Regions from separate parts of the Methylobacterium sp. WCS2018Hpa-22 genome, predicted to be linked through region 4. Evidence: predicted binding sites of a transcription regulator. Region 4 holds the regulator's gene; each other region holds the start of a gene.
What was found. The regulator LexA, encoded in region 4, represses DNA repair genes until DNA is damaged. The targets are predictions, from matches to a motif close to TGTTCNNNNTGTGTTCNG.
Positions count from the first base shown of each region.

Region 1 (7,220 bases), on a different contig from region 4:
ACGGAATCAGACCCGCATCCGATGACCACTGCGAATGTACCTCCACCCCTCCGAGGGAGTCGTCGCGATCTTCCTTCGCCGGTAAGGACGGCGGCCGGTGGTATGACCGACGGTGCCGTTGGCATCGGCGATGGCGCCGCCTCCCTCGATCGGTGGTCGACCGACGAGCGCTATCGCCTCGTGGCCAGGGCGACCAACGATGTCGTCTGGGATTGGGACCTGCTGCGCGACGCCATCCTGTGGAACGAGGCGCTCGAGACGTCCTATGGCTGGCGGCCTGCCCATATCGGTCCCGGCTCCGACTGGTGGCTCGGCAACATCCATCCCGATGACCGCGCCATCGTCTCCGCCGGGCTGAATGCCTTTCTCGACGGAGGCTCGGACAGGTGGAGCTGCCAGTACCGCTTCCTCAAGGGAGACGGGGCCTATGCCGATGTGCTGGACCGCGGATATCTCGTCCGCGATGCTTTGGGCGCGCCGGTGCGGATGGTCGGCGCGATGCTCGACGTCACCGTCAGAAGCCAGTTGGAGGCTCAGTTCCGCGCGGTCTTCGAGGGCGCCAATATCGGGATCGTCCAGTTCGATCCCCGCAGCGTCCTGGCGCTCAGGGTCAACGCCAAGCTCTGCGAGATCTGGGGTGCGCCGGAATCCGAGATCGTCGGTCGCTCCCTCGCCCAATGGACCCCCGCCGAGGATGCGGATGCGCGCGACGACCTGCATCGCCGCCTCGCCACCGGCGAGACCCTGCAGGACCGGTTCGAGAAACGCTACCGGAGACGCGACGGCCGGATCATCTGGGCGAGGGTGAACCTCGTCTCCCAGACCCTGGGTGACGCCGTTCACGCCATGGCGATGATCGAGGACATCACCGAGGAGAAACGCGCGGATGCCCGTCGCGAGGCGCTGATCAGCCTGGGCGACCGCCTGCGTGAATTGCGCTCGAACGCCGATGTCGTGGCCATGACGGCGGAGATCCTGGGCCGCGCCCTCGGGGCGACGCGGGCCGGCTACGGCATGGTCGACCTTCCGGCGGGGCTGGTGACGGTGGCGCATTCCTGGTCCTCCGACGGACAGACTTTTCCGAGCCGGACCCTGCGGCTCGACGAGTTTCCCGCGAGCATCGCCGGCTTGCGGCGCGGCGAGATCCTCGCGGTGGACGATCTCGCGACCTCCCCCGACCTCGAAAGCGATGCGGAACTCTACATCGCGGAGGGTGTGCAGGCGGTGATCTCCGTCCCCCTGCTCCAGCGTGGTCGCCTCGTCGGCGTGCTCTATGCGACGGAGGCCTCGCCACGCTCTTGGACGCCGCACGAGATCGCCTTCGTCCGCGAGGTGGCGGAACGGGCCTGGAGCAGCCTGATCCGGATCGAGGCGGACGAGCAGCAGCGGATCCTCAACCGCGAACTCAGCCACCGCATGAAGAACACCCTTGCGATGGTTCAGGCGATCGCCTCGCAGAGTCTGCGCAACGTCACCGATGTGGAAGCGGCCAAGCATGCCTTGGCCGCGCGCCTGATCGCCCTCGGGAATGCCCACGACATCCTGCTGACCGGAGAGCGCGAGAGCGCGGCCATCTCGGCCGTCCTGCAGAGCGCCCTGTCCCTTCATGACGACCAGCAGCCGGGGCGGTTCGATCTGTCGGGGCCCGAGATCGTCATCGGCTCCAAGGCGGCCCTGTCGCTCGCCCTGATGATGCACGAACTCGCCACCAATGCCGCCAAATACGGCGCCCTTTCCAGGCCGGACGGCCGCGTCGTCGTGGAATGGCGGGTGGTCGCGGTGGGAGACGACGACACGATCCACCTCGTCTGGTCCGAGCATGGCGGGCCACCCGTGAGCCCCCCGACACGGAAGGGCTTCGGCTCACGGCTCATCGAACGCGGGCTCGCCGGCGCCGTCGGCGGCGAGGTCTCCCTCGCCTACGAGCCGGATGGGCTGATCTGCCGGGTCGTCGCGCCCCTCGGCGGGTTTCAGACGAGCTTCTAGGGCGTTCTGCGCCGAAGTGGTTGCCGGTGCGGCGAGCAGGAGCGCGACAAACGAAGGCCTGGAAATGCGTGCCGACCCACCGCGGTCGGGTGCCGCCCCAGCAGAGGAGCGTGTCCCACTTCCATGGTGCGTTCGGTCGCGAGAGCTTGGCGAGCGTCCGCCCGAGCGCGGAATTCAGCGCCGATATTGTAGCTGTACGCTTTTTGTTCTAGCTGGGTGGCGGATATGCGTGGCGTGCGTCTTGCCCGCCCGGCCCGTGCGCCCGACATGGCGACCGGTGGCGGGACCGTTGTCTTCGACCTCGCCGCATGACGTCCCGGAGACGATCCCCGCGCGTCGTCGCCGATCTTCCTTTCCGCCAAGTCCTGCCTTTCCGCCAAGTCCTGCCGCCGAAGAGACCCAATGGCCAAAGCAAAAGCCGCCGCCAAGACACCACGGGGCCTGAAGAGCCAAGCGGCGCAGGCACAGGAAGAGAGCGTCGAGGCGCGGATCGAGAAGCTGTTCGAGGGTAGCCCCGACCGTCGCGTCATCGCCGTCCGGGGCGCGCGCGAGCACAACCTCAAGAACATCGATCTCACGATCCCACGCGACAAGCTCGTGGTCTTCACCGGGCTCTCGGGGTCGGGCAAGTCGTCACTCGCCTTCGACACGATCTACGCGGAAGGCCAGCGCCGCTACGTCGAGTCGCTCTCGGCCTATGCCCGCCAGTTCCTCGAGATGATGTCGAAACCCGACGTCGATCAGATCGACGGGCTCTCGCCGGCCATCTCCATCGAGCAGAAGACGACGTCGAAGAACCCGCGCTCCACTGTGGGGACCGTCACCGAGATCTACGATTACATGCGCCTGCTCTGGGCGCGGGTCGGCATACCCTACTCGCCCGCTACCGGCCTGCCGATCGAGAGCCAGACCGTGAGCCAGATGGTCGACCGGGTGCTGGCCCTGCCGGAGAAGAGCCGGCTCTATCTCCTTGCCCCCGTCGTCCGGGGTCGGAAGGGCGAGTACCGCAAGGAGATCGCCGAGTTCCAGAAGAAGGGCTTCCAGCGTCTTCGCATCGACGGCGAATACTACCCGATCGACGATGCGCCGAAGCTCGACAAGAAGCTCAAGCACGATATCGACGTGGTGGTGGACCGGCTCGTGGTCCGGGCCGACATCGCCGCGCGCCTGGCCGATTCGTTCGAGACCGCCCTGGAACTGGCCGACGGCATCGCGCTGATCGAATTCGCCGACCCGGCCGAGGGCGAGACCATCACCTTCTCGTCACGCTTCGCCTGCCCGGTCTCCGGGTTCACGATCGCCGAGATCGAGCCGCGCCTGTTCTCGTTCAACAACCCATTCGGCGCCTGCCCGACCTGCGGCGGCATCGGCCACGAGATGCGGATCGACCCTGAACTCGTCATCTCCGACGTCAAGCTCAGCCTCAAGCGCGGTGCCGTCGGCCCCTGGGCGAAATCGACCTCGCCCTATTACGGCCAGACCCTGGACGCCCTGGCGGGGCATTACGGTTTCAAGACCACGTCGCCCTGGTCGGATCTGCCGGAGACGGCGCACAAGGTCATCCTCTACGGCTCCGGCCGCGAGTCGATCCGCTTTGCCTATAACGACGGCATGCGCGCCTACGAGGTGAACAAGCCGTTCGAGGGCGTCATCCCGAACCTGGAGCGGCGCTACAAGGAGACCGAGAGCGACGCCTCGCGCGAGGACATCGCCCGGTTCATGAGCGAGACCCCTTGCGCCTCCTGCGGCGGCAAGCGACTCAAGATCGAGGCTTTGGCGGTGAAGGTCGCCATGCAGGATATCGGCGACGTCACCGCGCTCTCCGTGCGCGAGGCGCATCGCTGGTTCTCCGAACTGTCGGAGAAGCTGACGCCGAAGCAGAACGAAATCGCCTTCCGCATCCTGAAGGAGATCCGCGACCGGCTGACCTTCCTGGTCGATGTCGGCCTCGACTACCTCACCCTCGCGCGCGGCTCGGGCTCGCTCTCGGGTGGCGAGAGCCAGCGCATCCGCCTCGCCTCGCAGATCGGCTCCGGGCTGACGGGGGTGCTCTACGTCCTCGACGAGCCCTCCATCGGCCTGCACCAGCGCGATAACGAGCGCTTGCTCGGCACGCTGAAGCGCCTGCGCGACCTCGGCAATTCGGTGATCGTGGTCGAGCACGACGAGGACGCGATCCTCCAGGCCGATTACGTGGTCGATGTCGGCCCCGGTGCCGGCATCCATGGCGGCCGGATCATCGCCCAGGGCACCCCCGAGGAGGTGCTGAAGAACCCCGACTCCCTCACGGCCAAGTACCTGACGGGCGAGATGAGCGTGCGGGTGCCCGCCGCCCGGCGCAAGACGAAGAAGGGCAAGCTCACCCTCGTCGGCGCGCGGGGCAACAACCTGAAGGACGTGAGCGTCGAGATTCCGCTCGGAACCTTCACTTGCGTCTCGGGCGTCTCGGGCGGCGGCAAGTCCACCCTCATCATCGACACGCTTTACAAGGCGGTCGCCAAATCCCTCAACGGCGCGATGGAGCACCCGGCCCCGTTCGAGCGTCTCGACGGGCTGGAGAATCTCGACAAGGTCATCGACATCGATCAGTCGCCCATCGGGCGCACGCCGCGCTCCAATCCGGCGACCTATACCGGCGCCTTCACGCCGATCCGCGACTGGTTCGCGGGATTGCCGGAGGCGAAGGCGCGCGGCTACCAGGCCGGCCGCTTCTCCTTCAACGTCAAGGGCGGGCGCTGCGAGGCCTGCTCGGGCGACGGCGTCATCAAGATCGAGATGCATTTCCTGCCGGACGTCTATGTCACCTGCGACGTGTGCAAGGGCCGCCGCTACGACCGCGAGACCCTGGAGGTGAAGTACCGCAACCATTCCATCGCGGACGTGCTCGACATGACCGTCGAGGAGGCGGCCGACCTGTTCAAGGCCGTACCGACGATCCGCGAGAAGATGGAGACCCTGGCGCGGGTCGGCCTCGGCTACGTCAAGGTCGGCCAGCAGGCGACAACCCTGTCGGGCGGCGAGGCGCAGCGGGTGAAGCTATCGAAGGAACTCTCCAAGCGTGCCACCGGCCGCACCCTCTACATCCTCGACGAGCCGACCACGGGCCTTCACTTCCACGACGTCGCCAAGCTCATGGAGGTGCTCCACGAACTCGTGGACCAGGGCAACACCGTCGTGGTGATCGAGCACAACCTCGAAGTCATCAAGACCGCCGATTGGGTCATCGACATGGGTCCCGAGGGTGGCGATGGCGGCGGCATCGTCGTGGCCGAAGGGACGCCGGAGCAGATCGCCAAATCGAAGGCGAGCCATACCGGTCGGTTCCTGCGCGACGTGCTGGCCCGCCGGCCGCTCGCCGAGGCGACCGCCAGCGTGGTCGCGAAGGGCCGTAGCGCGGCGGAATAGGCAGGCTTCACGCGCCGGCCGAGCGTGATTCGTCCGGCGCGGGGAACCGGGGCTCTGTTGCGGCGCACAGGCTGCCTGCGATCGGGAATTGCGATGCGCAAACCGCCTCCCGCGTTTGCGCAATCGTCCCGTTGATACGGTCGCTCGCAACAGCTTGATGGCCCAGCGTTATTTTGCCGATGCGTTGCTCAATGCGACGCCATGCCCAAGGCAATTCTGCCGAGAAAGTTAACAAAACCTTGCGCTGCAGCGCGCCCAAATTGCGGCTTTTCCGCAACGGTGGATTTGGAACTGCCTCGATCCGAAGCATTGGACTGTCATTCCGATCCGACCTGTAGAATAGTTCTCAGCGTTGAGACACGAATTCGGGCCGCAAGGGGGGCCCTACGCACAAAAAGCCAGGAAGCCGCAAGAATGCGGCGCTCGGCAAGATGGTGCGTAGGTCTGCGCGGCGAGTGCCTGAAATCCTTGGGAAGGACTAGAAAATGACGAAGAACTGGCTCGCCACCGGCGCACTCGCGCTGACCATGGGCATGACCGCCTCGGCTTCCTACGCACAGACCACGACGATCCCCGGCGAGCAGGTCGGCCTCGCCACCGGCGCGCCGCTTCCCGAGGGCATCTACGCCCTGAACACCTTCGTCTACCAGTCGCGTGACAACTCGGCTCTGGACGTCGGGATCAACATCCCCGTGCTGGTCTGGTCGACCCCGCTGGTTCCGCTCGGCGGCCGCATCGAGCTCCTCGTCGCTCCCCCGACCGTGTTCGCCTTCGGCAACCGTGGCGGCTCGACCGGCCTGCGTGATCTCTCGATCAACGTCGGCACCTTCGTCGGCGGCATCTGGGCCTTCGATCTCGGCAACAACTTCGGCGTCAGCTTGCTCGGCGGTGTCTACCTGAACGAGCTCAACGGCGACCGCGGCGTTCTCGTCCAGAACAATGGTGTCGTTGCCTCCACGGCAGTGCTGCCCCAGCTCTCGTCGAACACCTACCGCTTCGGTGTCGCCGGCAGCTACACCGGCGATGGCTACAACCTGACCGCCAACCTGACCGCCAACATCTACGACTCGCCGTCCTCCTTCGGCGGTGGCCGTGACCCCAACCGGGCTGGCTTTTCTCAGGTTTACTCCCTCTCCGACTCCCTCAACCTCGACCTGACCGCGACCAAGAAGTTCGGCAAGTTCGAGATCGGCGCCATCGCCTACGGCACCGTCAACTTCGACACCGGCGCCAAGGCTGGCGGCATCATCAACGCCGCCCTCAACGATCGTGGCCGGTTCCTGATGGGTGGCCTCGTCGGCTACGACTTCGGCTTCGCCACCGCGCAGGTCTACGTCGCCCGCACCGTCGCGACCACCAGCTTCGACAGCACCGAGATCTCGGGCCGCCTGATCGTGCCGCTGTACTCGCCGACCCCGGTCGCCGCTGCTCCGGCCCCGATCATCCGCAAGTACTGATCTTACTCAGTGGCGAGGGTTGTCCTCGCCGCTGCTCGGATCACGAAAGCCCGTCCGACCTCCTGGTCGGGCGGGCTTTTGCTTGGGAGCAGGTGCTCGCTTCCCGCCGTATCTAATACGACCACGACTTTCTGCAGCTTTCCCGAAACTTTCCTCTTCCGGGCTCCGTAACGAGCGATGACCCCCTCCGAAGGGGCATGACTCAAGAGGAACGCTCCATGACCAACGCCCGTCGCCCCGTGGCCTCCACCTTCGCCGCCGTCGCCCTCGCCTTCACCATGGGTGCCGCGTTCCCGGTGGCCGCGCTCGCCAAGAACCCGATGGTCGGCGGCGCTCCGATGTATGCGTCGAAGACCATCGTCGAGAACGCGG
Region 1 is NZ_JAVTJA010000001.1:269,002-276,221, forward strand. Features, by position in the region: gene RQI43_RS01210 (PAS domain S-box protein) at 103-1,986, shown strand; gene uvrA (excinuclease ABC subunit UvrA) at 2,389-5,391, shown strand; gene RQI43_RS01220 (hypothetical protein) at 5,399-5,701, opposite strand; gene RQI43_RS01225 (transporter) at 5,877-6,848, shown strand; gene RQI43_RS01230 (fasciclin domain-containing protein) at 7,067-7,220, shown strand, end outside.
Region 1: the regulator LexA is predicted to act here: its motif matches at 2,180-2,197, upstream of uvrA (excinuclease ABC subunit UvrA).

Region 2 (7,220 bases), on a different contig from region 4:
CCGCGACCCCATCGGCCAATGCCGCCACGATCCCGGCTGTCGCATCCGCGCCGGAAACGATCCAGACGGCACCGAAGGCTGGCAAAGCGCCCCATACTGGTCATGCGATCACGGTGCCGACAGTGACCGGCGCCGTGGGACAGAAGGCCAAGATCGCCGCCGACCCCGTGAAAACCGGCAAGGCCACGACGAGCGGTGCGCCGTCACCTGTTGCCAAGACGCCTCCGGCCAAGGATGCCGCGCTCAAGGAAACATCGGTGAAAGCCACGGCGGCCACACCGAAGCTCTGAACGGCAGCACTCTCTAATGGTCGTCGCACAAAAAAGGGCCCCGATCGGGGCCCTTTCACATTCACATCGCTGCTGCGATCACATCCGGTGCATGCGGCGGTGATGCATCATCCGGTGACGCATGTGGTGGCGGTGCATGCGCATGTGGTGACGGCGGTGCATCCGACGATGCATGCGGCGCTCAGCATGGTGCATACGCACGGGAGTGACGGTCTCGGAGGAGGTCACACCCATCGGGGCGCCGGGGGCGGCCGAAGCGCTCGTGGCGAGGCCGGCTGCGCCGAGGCTTCCGACCATGGCGAGCGCGAAGATCAATTTTCTCATCGGGCGTTTCCGTTCTCTTTGACCCGAGCTCCGCGCTCGGATTGATCTCCCCCACTGGCGCCGGGGAGATGATTGCCGCACGCCGAGACGTGGGGGGGGGGGGGGGGGGGGCCGGGTCCGGTTCGACCCGCCGCTGATAACACTCAAGTCAGAGTTTCGTTTCCTCGAAGGCCCGTACCCATTCCGCGCAAATGCCTGAACGGACGATATCGTCGAGGGTGAATTCGACGATCGGGATCGGCATCATGCGGCTTTTGACGAGATGGATCACGGTCCTGAGGCCCGACGTCTCGCGCAGGTCGGTCTGGGACACGTCGCCATTAATAATGACCTGGCAATCGTCGCCGATCCGGGTGAGGAACATCTTGATTTCGGCGGTGGTGGTGTTCTGCGCCTCGTCGAGGATCACGAGGCAGTTCTTGAAGGTGCGTCCGCGCATCACTTCGAAGGGGACCACCTCGATGTCGCCGGTCTTCATGGCGATCTCGTAGGCGGCGTCGCCCATTCGCTCCTTCATGGTCTCGGTGAGCGGGGTCACCCAAGGCGCGATTTTTTCCTCTAAGCTGCCTGGGAAGAACCCGAGCGAGCGGCCAGCGGGGACGTTGGGGCGGGTGATGATGACCTTGGAGATGCGGCGCTGGCGAAGCTGATCCGCGGCGCGGGTTCCAGCAATGTAGGTCTTACCAGTACCGGCCGGGCCGAGAACGATGACCTGCTTGTTGACGGCGAGAGCGTCCAAATACTCGGCCTGTCGCTCCGTGAGCGGTTGGATCGGGGCCAGGTTACGCTCGTCGTCGAACCGGGTGCGGTGCAGCCGCACCGGGCGGTCTTCTACCAGCTCAAGTCGCGTGCGCCGTCTTTTCATCGATCAACACTCCAACTGGACTTGCCAACTAGGGTTTAACTGATCTTCGACCTGCTGACGTCTTTTAACCTCGATAACTTTTCCTGCACGGCTACTTTTATCAACACTACGCCAATTCGAGAGCAGGTCTTTCAGTTCCGGATGTCGCCACGACGCCTGTGGACGACTGGCCTCGAAGATGATGCGGGCCCCGCATGCGCGACCCACGAATCACCTACGCACGCACCATGCCGCTCCCGTCGCGACAGGGGCGTGACAGCGCGAATTCTTGAGTGTGTGGCTGAATATCTCTCGGAAGACTCGGCGGCGACAGTTGAAGCGGGTCATGCGGCTGGAGAGGGCGGGATGTCGGCGCATCCATCTCGACCATGACACTCCTGCCCTGCTGAAGGGCTGAACCGGCCGGACCACATCGCTTATCGAGCGTGGAGCCGGCAGGGTGCTTCAGCCGGGCTGGATGAAGCTGTCGAGAACCATCTTGCGGCCGGCCTTATCGAAGTCAACGGTCAGCTTGTTACCATCGACGGCTGCCACGTTGCCGGGGCCGAACTTGGTGTGGAAGACTCGCATACCATCCGAAAACGCGGACGGCGCACCTGTCGACTTTGCCACGAGCTCGCCTTCGATCTGGCGAGGGCCACCATTGCCTCGTCCGGGCGGCGAGGACCGTCCGAAAGCTTGCCGATTCCCGCCTCCGAACTCCTGGTTGCCGGCAGTGTTGGCTTGCGCCCGCTGCCAGCCCGGCGTCGCGTAGGAGGAACCGAACGGCGCCGGGTTGCGGTCGAAGCGCGAGGCGCCGGCGGAGAAATGCGCCGGGGCGTCGACCACGTCGACGGCGTCGGCGGGCAACTCGTCGATGAACCGGCTCGGCACCGTCGAGGACCACAGCCCATGGATGCGCCGGTTCACCGCAAAGGACAGCTTGGCGCGTTTGCGGGCGCGGGTCAGGCCCACATGGGCGAGACGGCGCTCCTCCTCCAGCCCGGCGCGGCCGCTCTCGTCGAGCGCCCGCTGGTTCGGGAACAATCCGTCCTCCCAGCCGGGCAGGAACACGGTGTCGAATTCGAGCCCCTTGGCCGCATGCAGGGTCATCAAGGAGACCCGATCCGCCCCTTCCTGCTCGCTCGCCTCCATCACGAGGGAGACATGTTCGAGGAAGGCAGCCATGTCGGGGAATTCCTCCATGGAGCGCACGAACTCCTTGAGGTTTTCGAGACGCCCGGCGGCATCGGCGGATTTGTCCTTCTGCCACATCTCGGTGTAGCCGGATTCCTCCAGAATGGTTTGAGCCACTTCCGAATGCGGCTGGGTACCGACCATCCGCGCCCACCGCGAAAAGCTCTCGACCAAAGCGCGGACGCCCGAGCGGGCGCGCGGCTTCAACTCGTCGGTCTCGATCAGGCTTCGAGCGGCCTGGAGCAGCGGCACGCGCTGCAAACGCGAATAGCCATGCAGGATTTGTAGGGTAGCGTCGCCCAGGCCCCTCTTGGGGGTGTTGAAGATGCGCTCGAAAGCGAGGTCGTCCGCCGGGTTCATAGTGACACGCAGATAGGCCAGCGCATCGCGAATTTCGGCACGTTCGTAGAATCGTGGTCCACCGATGACGCGGTAGGGCAGACCGAGCTGAACGAAGCGGTCCTCGATCTCGCGCATCTGGGCCGAGATGCGCACGAGCACAGCGATCTCCGAAAGCGGATGCTGCTTGGCCTGCAGGCTCTCGATCGATTCGCCGAGTTGGCGCGCCTCTTCCTCCGAATCCCAGGCGCCCGACACAGTCACCTTCTCGCCGGCCACGTCTTCGGTGCGCAGGGTCTTGCCGAGGCGGCCTTCGTTCTTGGCGATGAGCCCGGATGCGGCGGAGAGAATATGACCGGTGGAGCGGTAGTTGCGCTCGAGCCGCACCACGGCCGCACCGGGGAAATCGTGTTCGAAGCGCAGGATGTTGTCGACCTCCGCCCCGCGCCAGCCATAGATCGACTGGTCGTCGTCGCCCACGCAGGCGACGTTGCGGTGCCCCTGCGCCAGAAGGCGCAGCCAGAGATACTGGGCGACGTTGGTGTCCTGGTACTCGTCGACCAGGATGTAGCGGAAGCGCTGCTGGTAATTCGCCAGCACGTCCGGGTTCTCGCGCCACAGCTTGAGGCAGAGCAGCAGCAAATCGCCGAAATCAGCGGCGTTCAAGGTCAGGAGCCGGGCCTGATAGGCGGTGTAGAGCGCGCCGCCCTTGCCGAAGGCGAAGGCCCCCGCCTCGCCGGGGGGGACCTGCTCCGGCAGGAGGCCGCGGTTCTTCCACCCGTCGATGGCCGAGGACAGGGCGCGGGCGGGCCAGCGCTTCTCGTCGATGTTCTGGTCGACGATGACCTGCTTCATCAGGCGCAGCTGGTCGTCCATCCCCAGGATGGTGAAATCCGATTTCAGTCCCACCATCTCGGCGTGCCGGCGCAGGATCTTGGTACCGATGGAATGGAAGGTGCCGAGCCAGGGCATCCCCTCGCCGGCCGGGCCGATGAGGGCACCGATCCGGTGCTTCATCTCGCGGGCGGCCTTGTTGGTGAAGGTCACCGACAGGATGTCGTAAGGCCGCGCCTTGCCGGTCGAAACCAGATGGGCGATTCGCGTGGTGAGCACCCGCGTCTTGCCGGTGCCTGCACCAGCGAGGACGAGGACCGGTCCTTCCGTCGTCTCGACGGCGCGGCGCTGCTCGGGATTCAGCCCTTCGAGATAAGGCGAACCCTGTGGCCTGAGGGAGGCCATGGCGCGCGCGGCGATAGAGGTCTGCGCGGCCTCGGCCGCCACGCCGGAGGCCGGCGCCGGCACAGGGGCCGTCGTCGCGTCGGGATGCTGTTTCATGTTGCTTCCCTGGACCAAAACGCGAACGACGTCGAGGGTTGGGACAAAAGGTAGGCCCCAGATGGGTGGCCGGGAGGGGAACCACGGTTTCCTCTCGGGCGTCGTCTCACCATACCGTGAACATCATCACCAGAGGACGTTCCATGCGTACCGCCCTATCCGCCATCTCGATGCTGACCGTTGTCGCCGGCCTATCCCCCGCCCTGGCCCAGTCGCCCGGCACGCGATCACTCAACGAAACCAACGACCGGCTCGCGACCCAAAGCGAGATTCGCGGCGTCCGGCATCAGCAGCAATTCGAGAACAATCAGATCCGCATGCAGATGCAGCGCAACGAAGTCACCCGTCCGGCCCCGATCGGCTCGGGACTGACGCCACGTCGCTGACTGGATCGGCTCCGGAAGGCATGCCCGGCAGCTGTTGACCGCGAGAAACGCCTCTGGCGCGGAACCGGTCACCTTGTGCTATGCCGCATAGGGTGGGGGCACGACCGGGCATGACGTCCGGTGAGACAACGTGCCCGCCCCAAGGCAGTCCCGGAGACCGGGCCGGAGCGAGGCGGAAACCAAGACGGTGCGAGACATCCTGACCGCGCTGGCGGGCGCCGTCATCCTGATCCTCGTCGCGGCCCTGGCGGTCCCGCCCCTCGTGGCTTGGGAGAGCTACCGCACATTGGTGGACCGGACGATCGGCAGGTCGCTCGGTCTCGACGCGCGGACCGAAGGACGGATCGCCGTCAGGCTTCTCCCCTCGCCGCAACTGAGCGTCGATCGGCTGCGCATCGGCGGACAGGCCGACAAGCCGGCGTTGGATCTTTCGCTCGTCAAGGCCGAGATCGGTCTCACGCCGCTGCTGACGGGTGAGGTCCGCTTCACCGAGACGCGGATCGGGCGTGCGGAGATCAAGCTCCCGATCAGCGACGACGACGCGGTCCGCCTTCCCGCCGATCTCTATCAGACGCTCGCCGACCAGGATCTCGCCATCGAGGACCTGTCCATCGGACAGGTCATCCTCACGACCGTCGTCCCGCAGAGCGGCCGCACCGATCAGGTGCGGGCCGAGACCGTGCATCTCTCGGCGCCCCGGCTCCTGGGCCCCTGGCGGATCGAGGGGACGAGCGGCGCGGTCGCCTTCCGGATCGCCACCGGCGAACCCGCCGAGGACGGCAGCGTCGCCGTGAAGTTCTCCGGCGGCGGCGATACCCGTCCGCGCTTCGAGGCCGACACTCGTATCCGACTCGAACCTGTGCCCGGCGAGGCTCCCGCACAGGGTAGCCAGCTGCGTGCGATGATTCCGAAGGCGGAGGGATCGGCGCGGGTCGTGGTCGGGCCGCCGGTTCAGGTGGCGGGCGCCTACCTGCCGTTCTCCCTGGGCGGCACGTTCAAGGCGCGGGGACCGGTGGTGCGGTTCTCCGACGTGAAGGCCGAAATCGATCCCGGCGGTCAGGCCATGCGACTGGCCGGAACCGGACGAATCGATCTGCGCTCCTGGCGGGCAGCACTGACCCTGGAGGCGCGCCGCCTCGACCTCGATGCCTTCCTGATTTCAACGGCAGGCCAGGCCATGCTGGCGCGCGGGATGCCCCGCGCCGGATCCGAACTTCCGATGATGGTCGATCTTGACCTCGCCCTCGAAAGCATCGGCCTCGGCCTCGACGAATGGACGAATCTCCAGCTGTCCGGCACGTTCGACCGGACGGGAGGCCTCGCGCTTCGGCGCTTCTCGGTGACGGCGCCGGGCAACACCGCCCTCACCGCATCCGGAGAGGTCGATACGCAACCGGCCCTGCGCTTCACGGGCAACGTCTCCCTGGATGCCGCCGCCTCCGACGGGTTCGGGCGGTACCTGCGCAAGTTCGGCCTCGGCGGCCCGGCTGTCGCGGTGATGGACGGGCGCCCGATTCAGGCATCCGCGGACGTCTCGACGGCGAGCCCGTCCTCGTCACTGCGAAACCTCCGGCTCTCCCTCGGCGAGGCGCGGATCACCGGCAATGCCCGCTATACCCAAGCCGAATCGGGCGGGCGCGGGCGCTTCGATGCTCAGCTTTCGGCGCAAGGAATCGATGTCGCAGCTCTGCCTTCCTTCGGCAGCGCCTTGTCCGGCCTTCACGACCACGACCTCGGCCTGACGATCCAGGCGCGGGACGTGCGCTACGGGCCGGCCGGGGCCCATTCGGGCAACGGAACCATCGCCGCCAGCATCCAGTCGGACGGAGCGAGCCTGAACGTCGGCAGCCTCGACGTCACCGACCTCGCCGGCGCCAACGCCAAGCTGTCGGGCCGGATCGCGCCGGACGGGTCAGGCCGTATCGCGGGCCGGATGTGGGCGCCGGTGGCCGCCCCCCTCATCGCCCTTCTCGACCGGACGTGGATCGCCGAGGCTCGGATGATCCCCGGCTTCCTGCGGGCGGGCAGCCTCGACCTCGCCGTGACCCTTGAGCGCGAGGCGGCTGCCGCCGACACCCTGCGCACCAGCGCCAACGGAACAGCCGCAGGCGGCAGCCTCGGACTCGACCTGCTCTCGCGGGGCGGGCGTATCGACAGCCTGTCCCTCGATCTGACGACGCCGCTCGCCGGACGTTGGTTCGAGCGCGAGGACATGGCCGCCCTGCGCAAGCCGGCCGCCCTGCACATCAGCGGAGCACGCGGTCAGCCCGCGCCCGACGGCTCGGTTCCGGCCCTCGGCCTCGATATCTCCGGCACCATCGCCGACCTCACGCTCGCAACGGTGAAGCCGGTCGTGCCCGGTCCGGGCCAGACCCCGCCGGAAGCCGGCGAGATCCTTTTGAAGACGCCGGATCTCGCGCCCTTCCTCATTCTCGCCGGGAGCACGGATGCCCTACCCTCGCCGATGCCGGCGGAACTGCTCGTCGGTCTGTCGCGGGCCGGACG
Region 2 is NZ_JAVTJA010000002.1:325,002-332,221, forward strand. Features, by position in the region: gene RQI43_RS04010 (L,D-transpeptidase family protein) at 1-290, shown strand, start outside; gene RQI43_RS04015 (hypothetical protein) at 369-614, opposite strand; gene RQI43_RS04020 (PhoH family protein) at 763-1,479, opposite strand; gene RQI43_RS04025 (ATP-dependent helicase) at 1,924-4,329, opposite strand; gene RQI43_RS04030 (hypothetical protein) at 4,473-4,715, shown strand; gene RQI43_RS04035 (AsmA family protein) at 4,903-7,220, shown strand, end outside.
Region 2: the regulator LexA is predicted to act here: its motif matches at 4,340-4,357, upstream of RQI43_RS04025 (ATP-dependent helicase).

Region 3 (7,220 bases), on a different contig from region 4:
TCTCGATGCCGTCGACCCGATGCAGGCTCAAGCGCAGGGATTGCGCGCCCATGCCCGATGCGGCGAGACGGGGGGCGATCTCCCGCATCAGCCGGATGGCAGTGGCGACGATGCCGGCCTGATGTCCGATCGGGTCCAGGAAGCCCTGGCTCGCGCCGAAGGCGGCAGGCTCGGCCAGGGAGACCAGCGGTTCGGGCCTCCTCCCCAATGCCTGATCGAGGCGCAGGAGCAGGGTCTCGCCGAAGCGTCGGGCGAGGGGAGGGCGGGGCGCGTCGGCCAACGCTCCGATCCGGCGCAGGCCGAGGCGACGCAGCGAGTCCGAGATGGACGACTCGATCCGCAATGCGGCGACGAAAAGCTCGCGCAGGGACGGTGCATTGTCTCCGGGCGGCACGATGACGGGCCTCGCCGAACCGCCGTGGCGGGCATGGGCGAAAGCGCAGGCGGGTGTGTCGGCCAGGGCCAGCCGGGCGGGAATCGCATTGGCCGACAGGCGACCGGAAAGGTCGGCCATCAGGCCTTCCTCACCGCCGAACAGATGGCTCGCCCCCTCCACGTCGAGGAAGAAGCCGGCAGCACCCTCTGCCGGTCCGAACGGCGCGACCACGGGCGTGTAGCGACGGGCCCAGAGGCAGAGCCGCGCGAGGGCGGCGGCATCGGCCTCCGGGTCGGCGGGGTGGACGGCGATGCCGGGGCCGATCCTCGCTCGGGCTCGCGCCAGGGGCTCTCCTGGGCGCAGGCCCAGGGCCCAGGCAGCGGCATCCACTGCCGTGATGCGCAGGCCCCCCGGGCCGATGGCGGCCACGACGGAGGGCGCGGCCGCTTCTGGCGCCGCGTGTTCAAGCCGTGTTCGAGCGCGCCTGAGGCGCGTCAGCGGCCACTGCTCCAGCCAGACCGAAACGATGCGCGGCATGATCCCACTCCAGAAGCCAATCCCCGGTCCGTCCGTTGCGGCAGCGGTCGAGCCGCGCCCGCCAGCAGGGCCGCTCGATGCAGCCGAAGCGGTCCCGCAGGGCCGCCCCCGACCCGATCCGCCAGCGGGTCGCGGCCATGTTCGGGTTTTCCGCCTGCGGCGGCCGCAGGACGAGGAGGAGGCGGGAGGCCGCCTCGCCCGCCAGATGCAGCCGCCGGCTCTGTTTCAGCGGCAGGCCGGCATCCACCAGCCCCGCCACTGCCCTCAGGCCCTGAGACCGCAGGGCTTCCTCCACGGCGCGGTAGGCATCCGCGTCGTTCTCCACCTCTAGGATCAGCAGGCGGCCCGGATCGAGGCCGAGCCCGGCGAGACCATGGCCGTAGGGCGTCGGATGGCCCTTGCCGATGACGAGGAGCGCCTCTCCCTCCACCCGCGCCAGGTGACGCGCCACGAGGGCGAGGGTGAAGCCCAGGGCCGCCGCCTCGTCGCCCTCGGCTTCCGGCGCGATCTCGTGCGGTCGCCCGAGAGTGAGGCCGTTGCCGGGAAGCCCCGAATCGATATGCGCGATTCCCAGGGGCAACGACTCGACGCGGAGGGCGTCGGAATGTCCTCCCCCGTGATCGCGCAGGGCGGCCATCGCAACCTTTCGGCGCCGCGCGAACTCGTCCGTGTTCGTCTCGCCCTCATCGCGCATTGTCCGTTGAGCCAAAGCCATCCTGTCCGCACCGTCGCCAGACGATAAGAACAAAACAAGAACACACTCAACAGGTTTCAGGGGTCTGAAAAATTTCCCAATGCAAACAGCCGTTTCCCCTGTGGACGGCTGTGGATGAATGTGGACGGCCGAGAATCGGAAGGGCGTTCGAGCCCCTCGTTGTGGACTTGACCCCATGGCCGGACCCGGCATTGTCCCTCCGCCGTGCCGGACCCCCGGCGCATCAGCCGGGAGAGAATGCCCATGCGCCTCGACCAAGCCGCCCAGTGCCAGGCCCTCCATCGCCCGACCGGAAACAGCCAGAAGGCCAACTCCCTGTTCGGCAAATCGCTGATTGGCCTGATGCTGCTCGTGGGCTCCTTCTCTGGGGCCGCCTTCGCGCAGGCGCCAGGCCAGGTCAGCCCCGGCCAGCCAGGCCGTGGGATGAGCGCCGCCCCGGCGACAGATGCCGCAGCGGCTCCGGGGCCCAGGGCCAGGACCAGGCGGGTCGTGACGCCGTCGCAGCCGATCCAGGTTTACGATGCGCGGATCGAGGGGGGAGACCTGCGGATCTCGGGCAGCGTGCGCAAGGCCGGCACCGTCGTCATTCTCGACGAAGACATCTCGGTGATGGCCGATTCGCGCGGGCGTTTCCTGTTCCGCCTTCCCTACCGGCCGGCTACCTGCGTCGCGGCGCTGAAGGCCGGTGAAGACGAGAGGGAGGCGGTGGTGGCCAATTGCGCACCCACGGGCGAGCCCGGCCCCAAGGGCGATGCGGGCCCCGCAGGCGAAACCGGGCCCCAGGGCATGGCAGGGCTTGTCGGACCGCAGGGGATTGCGGGCCCCGCGGGCGAGGCCGGGCCGAAAGGTGAGACGGGACCGAAGGGCGAGGCCGGGCTCAAGGGAGAGACTGGCCCCCAGGGACCGATCGGTCCCAAGGGCGATGTTGGTCCCAAGGGCGATGTCGGTCCCAAGGGTGAGGTTGGGCCAAAAGGCGATGTCGGCCCCAAGGGGGACACGGGTCCCAGGGGGCCTGCCGGTCCTCAGGGCGAGCCGGGGGCAGCTGGCATCACGGCCAGCGCCGCCAACTCTAGCTTGCGTCCCGTCCGCAACGAGACGTGTTCGACAAGCGGCTGCGAGTTGAGCTGTGCCAGTGGCGAGGCCTTCGTCTCGGCCTATTGCCTGTCCTCGGGCAGCCCGTCCTTCGCCAATGGCGGCGCCAGCGCGTCCTGCCCGTCCGATGCCAAGGGCATGGTCGGGTTCTGCACGCGTCTATAGTTCCGGATCGGCCTCATCGAGCCAGTCCATCATTCCGGCGGCCGCCGCGCGACCGCTGGAAAAGGCTCCCTGCAACAGGTAGCCGCCGGTGGGGGCTTCCCAATCCAGCATCTCGCCGGCGACGAAGACCCCCGGCCGCGCTTTCAGCATGAAGCGGTGATCGACGGCCTCGAAGGCGACGCCCCCCGCCGTGGAGATCGCCCGGTCGATCGGACGGGGAGCGAGCAAGCGCAACGGGGCCGCCTTGATCAGGGCCGCGAGATCGCCCGCCGAGGATGGAAGCGCGCGGCCGGCCGCCTCGCGCAAAATTCCCGCCGCCACGGGGTCGAGCCCCGCATCCTTGCGCAGACGCGTGGCGAGGGAGGCGCCCTGTTTGTGCGTCGCGAGGCGTCGCATCAGCGCATCCTCGCTGAGGTCCGGCCGCAGATCGAGCACGAGACGAGCTTCGCCGCGTTCCTCGATCGCGTCGCGGATGAGGCGTGAGAGGGCATAGACCGCCCCGCCCTCGATCCCGTCCGTGGTGATCATGGCCTCGCCGCGCACGGTCTCGTCGCCGAGCCTGAGCACGACGCGCTTCAGAGGGGTCCCGGCGAAGCGTTCGCGGAACACGTCCGACCACGGCACGCCGAAGCCGACATTGGCGGGTTTGAGCGGCGAGACGGCGATGCCTGCCCCGGTGAGAAGCGGGACCCAAGCCCCGTCCGAGCCGAGCCGTGGCCAGCTCGCTCCCCCAAGCGCCATCAGGGTCGCCTGGGGGGCCACCGTGACGCGTCCGTCCGGGGTCTCGAAAGCCAGGCTTCCATCCGCCTCCCAACCCAGGAAGAGATGCCGTGTGAGGATGCGGACGCGGGACGCATCGAGCCGCCCCAGCCATGCCCGCAGGAGCGGGGAGGCCTTGAAGCTCTTCGGGAATACACGACCGCTCGACCCGACGAAGGTCGGCTGGCCGAGCCCCTCGCACCAGTCCCGCAAGGCTTGCGGAGGAAACGCGTCGACCGCCTTCGCGAAAGACGCATGCGCAGGGTGGTAGCGGCGGTGGAACGCCTCCAGCGGCTCGCTATGCGTGAGGTTGAGGCCGCCCCGCCCGGCGATGAGGAACTTGCGCCCCACCGAGGGCATCCGCTCGTAGATCGTGACACGGTGACCGGCCTCGGCCAGAATCTCGGCGGCCGCCAGCCCGGCCGGGCCTCCGCCGATCACCGCGATGTCTCGTGACGTCAATCCTGTCATGAAAGTTGGGAGGCCGTGGCGGAGCCCGGCTGTCAAGGGCGGAGGTCGGTTTGTTGGCTCAACCTGCCTCGGCGGCGACCAGGGCGAAGGTGAGGACGTCCACCGAAGCCGCTCCTCCCCGCAAGAGCACCCGCGATGCAGCATTGGCGGTGGAGCCGGTGGTGGTGACATCGTCGATGAGCAGAACCCTTCGCCCCTGGAGCCTGGGCTTCGCCGATGCGGGGACCCGGAACGCGCCCTGGAGATTCGTCGCCCGCGCCGCGCGGCTGAGCCCGACCTGCGAGCGCGTCGCCTTCACCCGTGTGAGAAGCGAGGTCTCGCAGGGCAGGGAGGCGATGCGGCCGATGCCACGGCCGAGGAGGGCGGCCTGATTGAAACGACGGCGCCACAGCCGGGTCCAGTGCAGCGGCACGGGAATGAGGCAATCGGCCTCCCTCAGTAATTCGGCACCCGCCGATGCCATCATCCGCGCCATGGGGGCGGCGAGATCGAGCCGGTCCTCGTATTTCAGGCGGTGGACGAGATCACGCGCCACATCGTCGTAAAGCGCGACGGCCCTGGCCCGCCCGAAGACGGGGGGATCGGCGATGGCGCGCGGGGACAAGAGGGGGCCGAGCCCCAGATCGACGGGAAACGGCGTGCCCAGGCGCGGGCAATAGGGCTGTTCGATGAGGCGCAGGCTCGACCAGCAACGGGGGCACAGGGCATGCGGATCGGCGGTGGCGGCACCGCAGCCAGCACAGGTCGGCGGGTAGATCAGGCCGAGGGCGCCCGCCGAGATCGAACGGACACCCCGCCGAAGAAATTGGGCGGCGGACACCATAATGCGTGCTTAGGTCCAGTTCGTCGCTTCGCGAAGACCTTACGCGGAGAAGACCTTGCAAAGGGAAAACCTTGCGCAAGATTGTCCCGGCGAAGCGACGTCCGGAAAGCGGCGCCCTACTGTGCCGCGGGCTGCTGGCCCTGGTTCTGCTGCTTGTCCTTCTTGTTGGCCCTGTGGTGTCCGATGGCGCAGCCGGCTGCTGCCCCCATCTTGCCGTGTCCGGCCATATGGCCGGCGACGCCGCCCACGAGCGCGCCCTTGATGCAGCCCTTGGCTTCGGCGGCCCCATTCAGTGAGAGGGCCGCGAGGGTGGACAAGGCGATTCCCGTCAGAAGTCGAATCATGAATCCGGTCTCCGGTTTTCGTTATGATGCGCCAACCTCTCGCCGCTCTGCCCCGTTCCGGCTGGCAGGATCACGTTTTCGCGCCAGCTATAGGAGCGAGATGACCAGCCCACCGCCCCTCTTCGATACGGCCCTTGCCCGTCTCCGCCTCCTGCGCGCCACCCGTGCGGGCTATGCCGATTTCCTGCTGGCGCGACTCGCCGAGGATCTCGACGATCGTCTCGCTGCGGTGCTGCGCCCCTTTCCCGAGGCGCTCGACCTCGGGACGCCGAGCTCCGCCCCCGCCCGCCATCTTCTGCGCTCCGGCCGCGTCGGCGCCGTCACCCGTGTGGCGCCACTGGCAGAGGCCGGCGATGGTCTCGCCCTCATGGTCGGCGATCCGGAAGCGCTGCCGCTGGCGGCTTCCCGTTTCGATCTCGCCCTGTCGCTGCTGGCCCTGCAGCACGTCAACGATCTGCCGGGTGCGCTGGCCCAGTTGCGGCGGGTGTTGAAGCCCGACGGGCTGTTCGTCGGCTGTCTCCTCGGCGGGCGCACTCTCACCGAACTGCGCCAGTCCTTCGGGCAGGCCGAGGTCGAGATCGAAGGCGGAATCAGTCCGCGCGTGGCGCCCTTCGCCGAGGTGCGCGAGATGGGCAGCCTGCTCCAGCGCGCCGGCTTCGCCCTGCCGGTGACGGATGTCGACACGATCACCGTGCGCTACGCCGATCCCTTCGCCCTGATGCGCGACCTGCGCGCCATGGGCCTCACCAACGTGCTGACCGAGCGCCGCCGCACGCCTCTGCGCCGAGACACCCTGATGCGGATGGCCGCGATCTATGCCGAGCGGTTCGCCGATCCCGATGGGCGCTTACGGGCGACGTTCGAGATCCTGTGGCTCTCCGGCTGGGCGCCGCACGAGAGCCAGCAGAAACCGCTGAAGCCCGGCAGCGCCAAGTCCCGTCTCGCCGACGCCCTTGGCGTTCCCGAGATCACGCCCGGCAAGATCACGCTCGGCAAGATCACGCCCGGCACGACCAGCGATCCCTGAGGAGACGACGATGAAACAGCCCGGCCCGGACCATCCCATCACCATCAAGACGAGCCCTCTGCGCGTCCGCGTCATCCTAGACGGAACCGTGATCGCGGAATCCGGAGCCGCCCTCGTCCTCCGCGAGGCGGCTTACGGGCCTGTCTATTACCTGCCCCGCGCCGATGCGCGCTGGGAGCATTTCACCCGCTCGGCGCGCAGGAGCCACTGCCCCTACAAGGGCGAGGCCAGCTACTACACGCTGACGGTCGGCGATACGGTTCGGGCCGACGCGGTCTGGAGCTACGAGACTCCGTTTCCCGCCGTCGCCGAAATCAAGGATCATCTCGCCTTCTATCCGGACAGGGTCGACGCCATCGAGGTGAGCTGAGTTCCGTCATACGCGGGATTGTCCGGCCTTCTCCCAGAAGGCGGATTTCCGCCCGTGTGCCTTGCGCAAGGCGTCCCGATAGGCGGCGTGGTCCGGCGTGAGGTCGCCCGGTTCGAGCCGCTGCGCCAGGGCATCGAGGGCCAGGAGGTGGCGTGCGCCGTAACCGTAGGCGCTGGAGCGGCCCTTGCTCAGCATGTCGTCGATCATGCAGCGGTAGAGCAGGCTCGCCGCCTTCGGGCTCGCCTCTTCCAGAGCCTCCGCCGCGGGAGCGAGGATCTCATAGCGGTTGCCGTCCCATGTCGCGGCCTTGTCGATGACGAGGCGCGCGGCGCGATCGCGCTTGGGCCAGTGCACGAGGAAATGCAGGGCGCGGTAGGGATCGTCGTGAGAGGCCGCATGGTCGAAGGCACGCTCCAGCGCCTCTTCGTCCTCGAAATCGGGAAGCTTGGCGACGTAGTCGCGCAGCATCTCGCGGTCGAGACGGGCTTCAAAACAGGCCCAGCGCTTTGCCTGGGCCTCGTCCCTGCGGCCGAGAGCGTCG
Region 3 is NZ_JAVTJA010000023.1:15,127-22,346, forward strand. Features, by position in the region: gene RQI43_RS22470 (DNA polymerase Y family protein) at 1-913, opposite strand, end outside; gene RQI43_RS22475 (ImuA family protein) at 840-1,550, opposite strand; gene RQI43_RS22480 (collagen-like protein) at 1,872-2,885, shown strand; gene RQI43_RS22485 (TIGR03862 family flavoprotein) at 2,880-4,115, opposite strand; gene RQI43_RS22490 (ComF family protein) at 4,174-4,938, opposite strand; gene RQI43_RS22495 (hypothetical protein) at 5,055-5,282, opposite strand; gene RQI43_RS22500 (methyltransferase domain-containing protein) at 5,383-6,309, shown strand; gene RQI43_RS22505 (DUF427 domain-containing protein) at 6,320-6,679, shown strand; gene RQI43_RS22510 (DUF6880 family protein) at 6,686-7,220, opposite strand, start outside.
Region 3: the regulator LexA is predicted to act here: its motif matches at 1,654-1,671, upstream of RQI43_RS22475 (ImuA family protein).

Region 4 (7,220 bases):
TGCCGGCGGCGATACAGGCGAAGGGGTTGGCGCCCGAGGAACCGGCCAGACGAACGGTGGAGGTCGAGGCGTTCTGCTCGTGATCGGCGTGGAGGATGAAGATCCGGTCCAGCGCGCGCGCATAGATCGGGTTGACGACGAACTCTTCGCACGGCACCGCGAAGCACATCCGCAGGAAGTTCGAGGTATAATCGAGGTCGTTCTTCGGATAGACGAACGGCTGACCGATGGAATACTTGTAGGCCATCGCTGCGAGCGTCGGCATCTTGGCGATCATGCGCAAGCTGGCGATCATCCGCTGCTTGTCGTCCGAGATGTCGGTCGAGTCGTGATAGAAGGCCGAGAGCGCGCCAACGCAGGCCACCATGATCGCCATCGGGTGGGCGTCGCGGCGGAACCCCTGGAAGAAGCGGTTCATCTGGTCATGCACCATGGTGTGGCGCGTGACCCGGTAGTCGAAATCCGCCTTCTGGGCGGGCGTCGGCAATTCGCCGAACAGCATCAGATAGCACGTCTCGAGGAAGTCGCCCTGTTCGGCGATCTGCTCGATCGGGTAGCCGCGATAGAGGAGCACCCCGGCATCGCCGTCGATATAGGTGATCTTCGATTCGCAGGACGCGGTGGAAGTAAATCCCGGATCGAAGGTGAACATGCCGGTCTTGGCGTGAAGCTTGCCGATGTCGATGACGTCAGGTCCGATCGTACCGGTCTTGATCGGAAGCTCGACTTGGTTGTCGCCCACGGAGATCGTGCTGGAGGCGCTCATGGAGACGTGGACCCTTTCTTGGCAGAAGGCAGACCTTGGCAGAGGGGAGCGCCGGTCCGCATGGCGACACCCACCACTTCGGCCCGGAGCGCACGGGCAGACCTATGCTGCAAGTGCTCACACATCTATCGGGTTAGCGGATCGGCCCACCGCCTTCAACCGATCCCCCTCTCCACGCTATCCCTGAAGCGAAAACCGGGCCGATCTGTCACCGGTTCGATGCATGCGATCAGGCGGACGCCGCCTGATCGGCCAAGCGGCCCAGACATTCATCCCGTCCGAGTACGGCCATTACGTCGAAAACCGGGGGTGAGGTCGCGCGCCCGGTCAGCGCGGCCCGCAGGGGCTGCGCGATCAGGCCGAGTTTGAGTGCGTTCTCCTCCGCGAACCGGCGCACGGCGCCTTCCGTGGAGGCCGCGTTCCATTCCGGAAGGTCGCCGAGAGCCGGCAGGATCGCGGCGAGGCGCTGGCGGGCCTCTTCGCTCAGCAGCGTCTTCGCTTTGTCATCGAGATTGAGCGGCCGGGAGGCGGTGAGGTAATAGGCGCTGTCGAGAAGCTCGACCAGGGTCTTGGCGCGTTCCTTCAGGCCGGGCATCGCCGCCCGCAGCTTGTCACGAAGCTCGGGGGATAGGGTCGTGGGCAAACCGCGATCGGCGGCGAGGGCCGGCAGGATCGTCTCGATCGCATCGATCAGTACGGCATCCTCCGCGCCGCGGATGTAGAGCCCATTGAGGTTCTCGAGCTTGGCGAAGTCGAAACGGGCAGCGGAGCGTCCGATCGTCTTGAGATCGAAGGCAGCGATCATCTCCTCCGTCGAGAACACCTCCTGGTCGCCATGGCTCCAGCCGAGGCGGACGAGGTAGTTGCGCAAGGCGGCGGGCAGGTAGCCGAGGTCGCGATAAGCATCGACCCCGAGCGCGCCGTGGCGCTTCGAAAGCTTGGCGCCGTCAGCACCGTGGATGAGCGGGATATGGGCCATGATGGGCGCGGACCAACCGAGCGCATCATAGATCTGGCCCTGCCGTGCGGCGTTCGTAAGGTGGTCGTCGCCACGGATCACATGGGTGACGCCCATGTCGTGATCGTCGACGACGACCGCGAGCATGTAGGTCGGATTGCCGTCAGAGCGGAGCAGGACGAGGTCGTCGAGATCCTTGTTGGCCCAGGTCACCCGGCCCTGAACCTGATCCTCCACCACCGTCTCGCCCTCGGATGGGGCGCGCAGGCGGATGACCGGCTTCACGCCCGCCGGTGCCTCCGAAGGATCGCGGTCGCGCCAACGCCCGTCATAGCGCATGGGACGTCCCTCGGCCCGCGCGGCTTCGCGCATGGCGGTGAGTTCGTCCGGCGTCGCGTAGCAATGATAGGCGTTGCCCGAAGCGAGCAGGCTTTCCGCTACCTCACGGTGCCGCGCGGCGCGGGCGAACTGGTAGACGACGTCCCCATCCCAATCGAGGCCGAGCCAGCGGAGCCCGTCGAGAATCGCATCGATGGCGCCCTGGGTGGAGCGCTCCCGATCGGTATCCTCGATGCGCAACAGCATCCTGCCGCCGAAATGACGGGCATAGAGCCAGTTGAAGAGCGCCGTGCGCGCTCCCCCGATATGCAGGTACCCCGTAGGGGAGGGGGCAAAGCGCGTAACGACGGGTGACGACATCGGGCGGCTAAACTTGTGCGTGAAGTGAGAGGGCGGATCGACCGGCCCGGATCGGCGCATGTAGCATGCGTTTTCGATGACGTTAAGAAAGCGTGGCGCCGAGTCGCGAAACGGGGACGATTTCGCGCGGGCGGCATCTCTCGTGCTTCGCGAGCCGTGAGGAGAGACGCAGCGGGAGATGGCGCAGGCCAATGCGCGAGCCGCGGGTGCGACGGGTGCCACCTCGGCCTCGTCACGCTCACCCGCGATCCTGATCGGCGCGATTAGACGCTGGATCGTCGACGGGCTGGTTCAAGAATCCGAACAGAGGCGCCTGTTTCCCTGGCTTGCCGTCACGTTCGGTTTTGGCATCCTCGTCTGTTTCACCGCCACGGATGGTCAGCCGGCTCTGGCAGCACCCCTCCTCGTCGCGTCCGCACTCTCTGCCCTCGCACTTCGCCTCGGTTCGAGGCCCGTGGCCTTGGCATTGGTTCTCGGACTTGCCGCAGCCTTCCTGGGCTTCGCAGCCGCCACCTTGCGGATGCAGGTCGTAGCGGCACCCGTCCTGGCCCGGACGACGATTGCCCCGCTCACCGGATTGGTCGAAGCCCTCGACGAACGGGAAGTCGGCGCCCGCCTGATCGTTCTCGTGGAGAGTTTCGGCAACCTCCCGCCGGATCGCCGGCCCACGCGGGTCCGCGTTTCCTACAAGAAGGCCCTCGCGCTGAAGCCGGGCGATTTCATTTCGGCGACGGCACGGCTCCTGCCGCCGCCCGACGCGGCCCGCCCCGGCGGATATGATTTCGCCCGGGATGCCTATTTTCGCGGGATCGGTGCCGTCGGTTCCCTGGTAGGCAAGATCGACGTCAAGCCTCCGCCCAGGCCTTTGCCCCGCTCCGTAGCACTGGCAGCCGCCGTAGACGACGCCCGCAACGCGCTGACCCGGCGCATCACCGACGCCAATGGCGGGCAGGCCGGCGCGGTGGCCGCCGCCCTGGTAACGGGTAAGCGCGGCCTCATCAATGCAGAGACCAACGAGGTTCTGCGTGCGGCGGGAATCTACCACGTCGTCTCGATTTCCGGCCTCCACATGGTGCTCGCAGCCGGCGTCGTGTTCTGGCTCGTCCGCGCGCTGCTCGCCCTCGTTCCGGGGCTCGCCCTGGTTTGGCCGATCAAGAAGATCGCCGCCGGTTTCGCCATGGTGGGTGTCACGGCCTATTGCGTTTTCTCGGGCTGGGATATCGCTGCCGAACGCTCGCTCATCATGACGTTGGTGATGCTCGGCGCGATCCTGGTGGATCGCCCGGCTTTGAGCATGCGGAACCTCGCGCTCGCTGCCCTCATCGCCCTCGCGCGAGAGCCGGACGGGATTCTCGGCCCGAGCTTTCAGATGTCCTTCGGCGCGGTAGCCGGCCTCATCGCTTGCGCCGGTGCGCTCAATCGCTGGATGCCGCCACGCGAAGGTGCGGGCCTCTTGGCCCGAACCTGGCGGTTTCTGGCTGTCGCGGTCCTTGGCACCCTGGCGACGACATTGATCGCCCAGATCGCCACGGCGCCCTTCGCGACCTATCATTTCCAGACCGTCCAGCCCTTCGGCATCGTCGGCAATGCCCTGACCTTGCCCCTCGTCTCCCTGGCGGTGATGCCGGCGGCGGTCCTCGGGATCCTCGCCTATCCCTTCGCACTGGACCAGCCGGTCTGGTGGGCGATGGGGCTCGCCGTACGCGGGATGCTCACGATCTCCGGCTGGATCAGCGGGTTCGGACACGCCACCCTCGTCGTCCCGGCCTATGGCAGCACGGCACTCTGCCTGCTTGCTCTCGCCTTGCTCCTGCTGACACTTCCCGTCTCGAGCTTACGCTGGATCGGCCTTGCTCCGGCCGCTCTCGGTGTCGTGCTCGCTACCATGCCGCCGCGTTACGACGTCTACATCGACCGTGAGGGTGGCGGTGCAGCCTTCCGCGACGGGGACGGGCGATTGAGCATTCTCGGCAGCCCGCCGGCCTTCGTCCTCGAACAATGGCTCAAGGCGGATGGCGATTCGCGGAAGGTCGCCGCCGTCGCAGCCTCGCCGAGAAGCCGATGCGATACCGTCGGATGCGTCGTCGAGTTAGGGCCGGGTCGGATCGTCGCCCTGGTCAAGGACAAGCGGGCCTTCGCGGAGGATTGCGAACGGGCGAGTGTGATCATCGCCCGCCGTGACGCACCCAAAGACTGCCGGGCCGGCTTCGTCATCGATCGCGCATACCTGGCACTACGCGGCGCCACCGCCATCCGTTTCGGCCCCGAAGGACCGCAGGTCACGTCCGCCCACCAACCTCATTCTCGTCCGCCATGGCGGCGGGCGGTCGCCGTCGTCACGCCGTCCCCTTCGCCTCCGAAGGAATCGGGACCGAGTGCGAAACCCATAGAACCCGAGGGCGACGACGGCGATCCGTCATCCGAAACGCAGTCGGACGGGCTTCAGTAACGACGGACCAGGCTGACGAGCCGCCCCTGGATCTGAACACGATCCGGACCCAGAACCCTTGTCTCGTAGGCTGGGTTTGCCGCCTCCAGAGCGATGGAGGAACCGCGGCGACGCAGGCGCTTCAATGTGGCCTCTTCATCGTCGATGAGGGCAACGATGATGTCGCCGGTATTCGCAGTGTCCTGCTTCTTGATCACGACAAGATCACCGTCGAGGATACCTGCTTCGATCATCGAATCGCCACGGACCTCCAGAGCGTAATGTTCGCCGCCGGCCAGGAAGTCCGGTGATAGCGTCACGGAATGGCTCTGGTTCTGTATGGCGGAGATCGGCGTGCCGGCCGCGATCCGTCCCATGACCGGGATCGTGATCGACCTTCCGCTCTCGTCCTGGGCCTGGGTCGTTGGCTGGCGCAGGGACGGCATCGCCTTGGACCGACCGCCTTCGACGACGCTCGGCGTGAAGCGGCGAACTTCACCGGCGGGAGCGGGCTTCGACGCCGGTGCACCGGTCAGGCTCTCAGGCATCCGGATCACTTCGATCGCCCTGGCGCGATTCGGCAAACGACGCAGAAATCCGCGCTCTTCGAGGGCCGTGATCAACCGGTGGATCCCCGACTTCGATTTGAGATCGAGGGCGTCCTTCATCTCGTCGAAGGAGGGCGGGACGCCACTCTCCTGCATCCGTTGTTGGATGAATTGGAGAAGATCCAGCTGCTTACGCGTCAACATACAGATCACTCTTCCACTGAAGCCAATGGCCGCGACTAACGCCGCTGAAACAAAACACGAACACGGTAGACGTTCCGCAAGTGTTCTGCAAGGGTTCCGTTAACCCGGTGGTAGAGTTTGTTCCTGAGGTGCAATGTTCCGCTCAAGCGGCCTTACCGCGGGCCGGCTTGGCGTCCGCCGGTATTACCCGCAGGGCCCTTCAATCATCCGAAGGGGCTTCGTGCCGCGGGGGCTTACCCCGCCCCTGTATGGCGGGCCTTCGCGGTGTCCGGCGGAGCCGCGCGCCCAGTCCCCGCCGATGACTTAGTCGGTCACCGACGGCCGGGGAGCCATGCGATATGGCGGGTACTCTGGGGGCAGCGTCGATCAGTCGAGATAGTCACCATATTTCTCAACATGGCTGGCGAGGCCGAGGCCGTGCTCGCGCACGAGGCGTTCCGCCAGATCTGCATCGCGCGCTTCCAATGCCTTGATGATCGCCACGTGTTCCTTGATCGAGTTGGCCGCGCGTTCCCCCTGACGCAGCGCGGTGTTGCGAATACCGCGGACATGCATCAGCAGGTTGCTGGTGATGTCTTTGATCACGTCGCACTGGCCGAGCGAAATGATCTTCTGGTGGAAGCGAATGTTGGCTTCCGAATACTCGTCGAGATGATCCGACGGGCGTCCTTCATAGAATTCTGGAAAGTGCTCGCGCAGGCAGTGAAGTTGTTCGTCGGTGGCCCGCTCGCAGGCGAGGCGCGCAGCCATGCTCTCCAAGGCAGACCAGGCCTGGATCATGCTGACAATTTCTTTCTTCGACTTCTTGATGACGAAGACACCGCGACGGGCCTCGAACCGCACGAAGCCTTCCTGCTCCAATACCGTCAGCGCTTCGCGCACAGGGGTGCGGCTCACGCCAAGGTTCAAGGACAACTTTCGCTCATCCAGGCGAACCTCTTCACGCTGATTATAAATGTTCATGTTCGTGATTGCTTCTTTGAGCGCGTCATAAGCCAATGCACGCAAGCTTGAAGTCGCAACGATAGGCTTTACTTGAAATGTGTCGGTTTTAACCATTTTTCATGCCACCTAGAATAATTTAAACTCGCACACGCGGGCGAGCACACTTGGTGTGAAGCATGCCAAACTCGCGTTTGAAATACAAGGAATGCCTCGGCCCGCTCAAAGCTCTTAACATAAGCTGAGCGGCGCTTTCCTCGCTACGGTTCGAAGAGCAGACTTCCGATTACCATGAAGGAAGGAGTTGTATTCTTCCTGTGTCGACCGGCCATGCGAAGCCTCGCGTTCCAGTGATCCGATGCTGATCGGCACAATCGTGCAATTCCGTTTGACAGTTGGTATTTGGTATGCCACCAATTGCCTACCGGGTCGGAGGGCTTACAGCAGTTTTTGACTGCTAGATCGGGTCAAAGCGTCTTCTCTGTTCGAGGCAGGCGCGGGATCGCCAGCCGGCGAACGCCGCTCGACTGGCGGGAGGCATTATAAAACATGGTGATTTGGTTGTGTCCACCATCGACTCCGCCAAGTCACCGCAAAGATTAAGCTGCGCGGAATACCCAAAGAGATCATAAATTTTTGGATTCCCGTTGAAGAAAATCCACGCCCCGTCGAGGG
Region 4 is NZ_JAVTJA010000006.1:279,982-287,201, forward strand. Features, by position in the region: gene gltA (citrate synthase) at 1-766, opposite strand, end outside; gene gltX (glutamate--tRNA ligase) at 996-2,423, opposite strand; gene RQI43_RS10680 (ComEC/Rec2 family competence protein) at 2,602-4,872, shown strand; gene lexA (transcriptional repressor LexA) at 4,866-5,603, opposite strand; gene RQI43_RS10690 (GntR family transcriptional regulator) at 5,970-6,662, opposite strand.